DNA from 2 places in the Terrabacter ginsenosidimutans genome. Region 1 is predicted to be linked to the other one. Evidence: predicted binding sites of a transcription regulator. Region 1 holds the regulator's gene; the other holds the start of a gene.
The links. The regulator LexA, encoded in region 1, represses DNA repair genes until DNA is damaged. The targets are predictions, from matches to a motif close to TCGAACANNTGTTCGA.
Positions count from the first base shown of each region.

Region 2: a site for LexA is predicted at 1,563-1,578, ahead of recA (recombinase RecA). Genes of this name have one in related genera too.

Region 1 is NZ_BAABDC010000007.1:77,627-81,208, reverse strand. It holds gene ABD831_RS18000 (Sir2 family NAD-dependent protein deacetylase) at 1-98, shown strand, start outside; gene ABD831_RS17995 (hypothetical protein) at 157-1,086, opposite strand; gene lexA (transcriptional repressor LexA) at 1,194-1,919, opposite strand; gene ABD831_RS17985 (LysM peptidoglycan-binding domain-containing protein) at 2,148-2,570, shown strand; gene ABD831_RS17980 (hypothetical protein) at 2,908-3,210, shown strand; gene ABD831_RS17975 (alpha/beta hydrolase) at 3,207-3,582, shown strand, end outside.
Region 2 is NZ_BAABDC010000002.1:581,023-584,604, reverse strand. It holds gene ABD831_RS08685 (regulatory protein RecX) at 1-337, opposite strand, end outside; gene recA (recombinase RecA) at 340-1,389, opposite strand; gene ABD831_RS08675 (DUF3046 domain-containing protein) at 1,611-1,859, opposite strand; gene ABD831_RS08670 (DUF3352 domain-containing protein) at 2,016-3,582, shown strand, end outside.

The sequences.
Region 1 (3,582 bases):
CGCGTTCGGCCACCCGCGGTGACGCCGAGGCGAGCCTACGTCTGCACGCGCCCCTCGGCCCGACCCTGGAGGACCTGCGTCAAGCGCTCGGTCACTGAGCGGGGTCACTGAGCGGGGTCACTGTCCGGTCGAGTCGGCGGCCCCTGTCCTGCAGGGCTACTCGGCCACGGAGTGGGTCTGCCGCGCCTCGGTGCCGTCGGCGCCGTCGCTCGCGCGCAGGTCCCACAGCTCCTTGGTCTGCACGCCCCAGTAGGCGGCGAACAGCACGATGATGATCACCTCGGCGATGAGGACGAGGTGGTCGAACCCCTTGACGGTGAGGGCGGCGAGGACCGTCACTCCGAGCGCCGCGGCGAGCGCCACCGCGATCGCGATGTAGGTGCGCTTGTAGACAGCCCCGCCGTCGGCGCCCCGGTGGCGCTCCTCGGCGCGCAGTGCGCTGAAGGCCATGACGGCGATGACCCCGGCCACCATGGTGCCCGCGGCGACGCCGTGGCTGAGCGCGATGAAGCGGTCGCGCAGCGCGAGGAAGAGGGTCAGCTCACCGAGCAGCACCGCGCCGCAGACGACGGAGACGACCACGGAACGCACCGTGGGTCGTTCGGACGGGTCGCGCGTCATCGCGCCCCGCTTGAGCCAGGCGGCCACCAGCGCGGCGACGGCGGCGACGACGACGAGCGACCAGATGTTGTTGCGCACGGCCGCGGCGATCTCGCCCGGGGTCTGGGTGTAGGCGTTCGGCCCGCACCGGGCGTCCGGCACGGTGGGGACCATGGCGACGACGAAGGCCATGAAGCCCGAGAAGTTGAGCAGCACGTCCTCCTCGGGCGAGTGGCCCTTGTAGGCGATGAGGCTGGCCCCGAGCGCGCACAGCGAGCCGACGAAGACCGATCGTGCCGGTGTGTAGTAGTACGCGCTGATCGAGCCGAGCCAGCACGAGTGGCCGGTCTCCCACCACCACTGGTAGCCGACCGAGAGCAGCAGCATGAGGAGCAGGGCGATCATCGCGCCCCGCAGGTAGCGGTACGTGAACACGACGTCCCGGGTGCGGCCTGGTGCCATGGCGGTCTCCTTCGCAGGGCTCACGGTTCAGAGTCTCTCGCCGTCTCGTCGGATACGCCTCCCGGGACACGGCGATGCCGTCGGCGCGGAGGGCGCCGACGGCATACGTCGTCGATGGGGAGCCGAAGGGCTCAGATGCGGCGCAGCACCGCCGTGACCTTGCCGAGGATCGTGGCGTGGTCGCCGTCGATGGGGGAGAAGTCGTCGTTGTGCGGCATGAGCCACACGTGGCCGTCCTTGCGCTTGAACGTCTTGACCGTCGCCTCGTTGTCGAGCATCGCCGCGACCACGTCGCCGTTGTCGGCATGCTGCTGCTGGCGCACGACGACCCAGTCGCCGTCGCAGATCGCGGCGCCGATCATCGAGTCGCCGGTGACCTTGAGCAGGAAGAGGTCGCCCTCGCCGACGAGCTGCTTGGGCAGCGGGAACACGTCCTCGACGACCTCCTCGGCGGTGATGGGTACGCCGGCCGCGATCTGTCCGAGCACGGGAACGTAGGAGGCCTCGGGGCGGGCATCGCCGGAGTCGGTCTCGGTGTCGTACTGGTCGCCCCGCGGGCGCAGCGGCGTCGCGTCGCCCGCGCGGTAGCCGACCTCCTCCGCCTTCGCGTCGGGCGAGACGACCTCGAGCGCGCGCGGACGGTTGGGGTCACGCCGGAGGTAGCCCTTGGCGACGAGCGCGTTGAGCTGGTGGGAGACGCTGGACGGGCTGGCCAGGCCGACCGCGTCGCCGATCTCACGCATGCTCGGCGGGTAGCCACGGCGGTCCACGGAGTTGCGGATGACCTCGAGAACCCGCCGCTGGCGGACGGTCAGACCGTCGCCGGTGTCGCGATCGGGAAGCTCGGTCACGCCCATGGTGTCCCCTTCGTCGGCTCTTCAGACCGCGTCGTGACGCTGGATGTGAGGCCAGTGTCAGTGGTGGCTGGTGAGGTCTGTGGTGTGAGGAAAGACTACGCAGGTCGAACACAGTTGCCAAACACCTGTTCGATGCGTGTCTCGACTTCATCGAACATACGTGCTACAACTCGTACAGACGTTCTATCGAACATGTGTTCGCAAGTTCAGGAGCAAGGGGAGGTCACCATGAGCGCCATCGTCCTCGAGGCCGTTCGCCAGCCGCACACCGAGGAGTCCGAGCGGCCGCTGTCGGCCGGACGGCCCCGTCTCGTTCTCGTGCCGACCGGGCCTGAGGCGGCAGGGGTGGCCCGGGCAGCGCGCGCCACCCAGCCGCCCCTGCGTCTGACCCGGTTCGGTCGGGTGGTCCTGGCCCTGCTCGTCGCGGCAGTCGTCGCCGTCCTCGGTGTCGGGTTGGCCGGCCAGCTGGCCTCGGCCACGGGGGAGCCGCGCACGGTCACGGTGCAGTCCGGGCAGACGCTCTCGGGGGTCGCCGCTCGCGAGCTGCCCGAGCTGACGACGGCCGAGGGCGTCGTCGAGCTCCAGGTCGCCAACAGTCTCAGCACCACCGCGGTCCACGCCGGTCAGCAGCTCGTCATCCCGGCGCGCTGACCCCACAGCTCTCTGCGAGCTCTCGGGGACCTGGTCGATCGCGTAGGCCGTCTCCCGGCTGTCGCACCGACCGTCCCATCCCGATCTGCCGCGTTGGCTCCACCTTCAGCGGCTGGCGGTAGCGGCGCTTCGACCCCGTCGCTCCTGCCCCGGACGCCGTACCCCTGATCCGGGGTGCGGCGTCCTGCTGTCCCCGGCGTCCTTGCAGCGCAGGTGGTCCAGCGGGCGCCGACACAGCACGCAGCCCTCATGCGCCTGGGGCCAGGTCCTGTGGATGACGCCGGTGAGCCGCCCGGTGAGCGGCCTAGCGTGACAGTCCTCGGGAAGGGAGCACACCATGCGCTACGCAGTGGACACGGCAGCACTCCGCGAGGACGTCACGTCCATCACCGAGGTCCTCGCGCGGGTGCGCACGATTGCGATCGCGGACGAGCTGCAGCCGATCGCCGCCGCTCTCCCGGGGAGCCGGAGCGCCGCGGGCCTGCGCCAGGTCTCGGCCGTCTGGGCGGCGCGACTGGCCGCGACCCGGTGGGAGCTGCAGGAGCTGGGCCAGTGCCTGACCGTCGCGGCCGACACCTACGACGCCGTCGAGCAGGCGGCTCGGCAGAGCGTCCGACCGGCGTCGGGAGGCTCTCGATGACGGTCGCCACCACCGCGTCGACGCTGTCCGTGCGCGACATCCGCTCGAGCCGGCCCCAGTCCCTGACCGCCGTCGGCCGGGGACTGGAGGAGCGTCGCCGCCGGGTGCTGGTGCTCGCCGAGCTGGTGCTGTGGCGTCGCTCGGCCGCGCCGCGGTGGTCCGGTGCTGCATCCTCCGCCGCGGCGGACCGCTACGGCGTCGTGGTTGCCGGACTCGGAGGGCTCGCGGCGAGCCTGGCCGCGACGGTAAGCGCGGTCGGACGAGCGGCGATCCGCCTGCAGGCGGCGATCGACCTCGTGGGCCGGGCCGACCGGCGGGCGGCCGACGAGGGGGCATGGGTCGACGACGACGGTCGCCTCTTCCTACCTGTGC
Region 2 (3,582 bases), on a different contig from region 1:
GCGCCCAGTCAGGCCGCTCCCCCGGGTCGATCGCACCCCAGCCGGTCCGGGGCTTGCTGGGCGACCCACGGCCACGGCGCCCGGGGCCACCGGACGACGGGGGCTCGGGAGCCGACGAAGGTCCTTCCGCGACCGGAGCCGGAGGGGCCGCTGCGGGGGGCGGCGGCGCCGACCGAGCCTGCGCGGCGCCCTCGGGATCCGGCTCGTCGGACGGCTGGTCGGCGGCCCGGTCGGACGACGCGCCCGCCCGCACCCCGGCAGCACTCTCGGCCTCGGCCAAAGCTGCCGCGGCGCGGGCCAGACGACCCTGCACGCTCTCCTCTTCGGAGCGGCTCACGATCAGAAGTCGACAGGCACGTCCGAGACCTCGGCGGGCTGGTCGACACGCGGCCCGACGCCGAGCTTCTCCTTGACCTTCTTCTCGATCTCGTCGGCCAGGTCGGGGTTGTCCTTGAGGAAGTTGCGGGCGTTCTCCTTGCCCTGACCGAGCTGGTCGCCCTCGTAGGTGTACCAAGCGCCGGCCTTGCGGACGAAGCCGTGCTCGACCCCCATGTCGATGATGCCCCCCTCGCGGGAGATGCCGTGGCCGTAGAGGATGTCGAACTCTGCCTGCTTGAACGGCGGCGAGACCTTGTTCTTGACGACCTTGACGCGGGTGCGGTTGCCGACCGGCTCGGTCCCGTCCTTGAGGGTCTCGATGCGACGCACGTCCAGTCGAACCGAGGCGTAGAACTTCAGGGCCTTGCCACCGGTCGTCGTCTCGGGCGAGCCGAACATGACGCCGATCTTCTCGCGGAGCTGGTTGATGAAGATCGCGGTCGTACCGGTGTTGTTGAGGGCACCGGTGAGCTTGCGCAGCGCCTGGCTCATCAGGCGGGCCTGCAGGCCGACGTGGCTGTCACCCATCTCGCCCTCGATCTCGGCACGGGGCACCAGGGCCGCGACCGAGTCGATGACGATGATGTCGATGGCGCCGGAGCGGATCAGCATGTCGGCGATCTCGAGCGCCTGCTCACCGGTGTCGGGCTGCGACACGAGCAGCGCGTCGGTGTCGACACCGAGCTTCTGCGCATAGTCGGGGTCGAGCGCGTGCTCGGCGTCGATGAACGCCGCGATCCCGCCCGCCTTCTGCGCGTTGGCGACCGCGTGAAGGGCCACCGTCGTCTTGCCCGACGACTCCGGGCCGTAGATCTCGACGACACGGCCACGCGGCAGACCGCCGATGCCGAGGGCGACATCGAGGGCGATCGACCCGGTGGGGATGACCTCGATCGGCGCACGTACGTCGTCACCGAGGCGCATCACCGCGCCCTTGCCGTAGCTCTTCTCGATCTGACCCATCACCGAGGAGAGGGCCTTGTCCTTGTCCTTCGCCTGCACCGATGCCATGTCGGTCACCTATCTGCCGTCTGCGCTGCGGTCGTCTACCTTCGACCCGGGCGACGGCTCGTCCAGAGATTCGCTGTCGGGTCAGACGCTAGGTGCCGGCGCCGACATCAGGTGGACCACGAGACGGCCTGTGGACGATGCGGGTGGTGGCGCAGGACCTGTGGAGAACAGTACCGAACAGGTGTTCGAAGTCGATACGACACGCCGGTACACCGGAGTCGTCAGCGGGCGGCCTGACCGCCCTGGGCGCCTCGGGCCACTCGGGTGTCCCGACCGAGCCGACGCTCGGGCGGCACGTCCATGTCGGTGCACAACGCCTCCCAGACAGCCCGCGGCGCCTCACCGTCGGCGAGGGCCTGCACGACGGTGCGGTTGCCCAGCGCGCCCAGCACGTGGTCGCGGGCGAGCGACCCGGCATACGCCGCGCCGAACTCGTCGTCCATCAAGGTCCAGAAGTGACTGATCCGCACCCCAGCAGTGTGCCACCCGGTCGGCCGGAACCGTTCCTCGCGAACCTGTCGTCGGAGCGTTGTCCGATCCGGCCACGCACGTCCGCCTCTGCCGGTATCGTCCTCTCGTCCTGCGCGACGTCGTGCGGACGCCGAACTCTTCAGGGGAGCACCACCATGACCGAGCCCACGAACGGGGCGAGCCAGCCCTACGCCTACCCGACGCCCGCAGGGGCGCCCCAGACCGTCCCCGGCGAGGTCACCCTCTCCGACGAGCCGCAGCCCACGCCGGGCGGCGGTCGCAAGCGCACCGGGCTGCTTGTCGGCGGTGTCGTCACCGCGCTCGTCCTCGGCGGGGCGGGCGCGTTCGCCTTCCAGACGCTGAGCGGCGGAGGCTCCCAGCCCGCCGAGGTGCTGCCCGGCGACGCCTACGCCTACTTCCGCCTCGACATCGACCCGTCCGCCGGCCAGAAGATCGCTGCCGTGCGCTTCCTCGGCAAGCTGCCCCAGGTCAAGGACACCCTCGGCAGCGACGACCCGCGCAAGAAGCTCTGGGAGCTGGCCTCGAAGGACTCCAGCAACGGCTGCGTCGCGAAGTTCAGCTACGACGACGACATCGCGCCCTGGCTCGGAGACCGCGCCGGCGCCGCCATCCGCCCCGGAGGCACGTCGGACGCCCCGAACGTCGCCATCGCAATCCAGGTCAAGGACGAGACGGCTGCCAAGGACACGTTGACCAGGCTCTTCGCCTGCGACAAGAACGGCGACACCGAGCTGCGGATGAAGAACGGCTACGCCATCATCACGCCGCCCGGTGTCGGCGACGCCACGCTCGCCGCCGTCGACAAGGGCTCGCTGGCCCAGAACGCCACCTTCAACGAGGACATGAACGCCCTCGGCGAGCAGGGCATCATGTCAGCCTGGTTCGACATGGGGTCGGGCCTCAAGGAGATCCAGAAGCTGGGTGGCACGTCGGCCCTGGGCGCCGTCCCGGCGGTCAGTGCCAAGGGCCGGGTCGCGGCGGCGCTGCGCTTCGACGCGGACTACGTCGAGATGGCGGGCGTCGTGCGTGGCGGCGACGCGACCACCTCGGTCAAGGGCAACGGTGGCGAGATGGCCTCCCTGCCGGCCGACACCTTGGCGGCCGTCAACGTCTCGGGCGCCGACAAGATGATCGACGGAGCGTGGCCCCAGCTGAAGAAGCAGATCGAGAGCCTGGCGTCCGCCGACGGCGGGTCCGACCCGATCGGGGAGGTCGAGCAGCAGCTCGGCATGAAGCTGCCCGGCGACCTCAAGGTCCTGCTCGGCAGCTCGTTCACCCTCGCGATGCCCGACCAGGACCTCAAGTCCGACGTCCCCACCATCGGAGCCAAGGTCGTCTCGAGCGACGCCAAGCGCGCCGACGAGCTCGTCAGCCGCCTCATGGAGACCGCGGGCGTGGGCCCCGACGTCCTGACCCACAAGGTCGACGGCGACAAGGTCTTCGTCGCCACGACGCCCGACTACACCGACGACCTCAAGGCCGGCGGCAAGCTCGGGGACACCGACACCTTCAAGCTGGCTGTCGGCGACGTCTCCGGCTCCAACACCACGCTGTTCGTCGACCTCGACAAGATCGACAAGCTCGCACAGGGTCAGCTGCACGGTGAGGCCAAGACGTTCCTCGAGTCGCTGCGTGCCGTCGGCTTCAACGCCTCCAACACGGGCAACGGTGAGGGCAGCTTCACGCTCCGGGTCCTGGGCG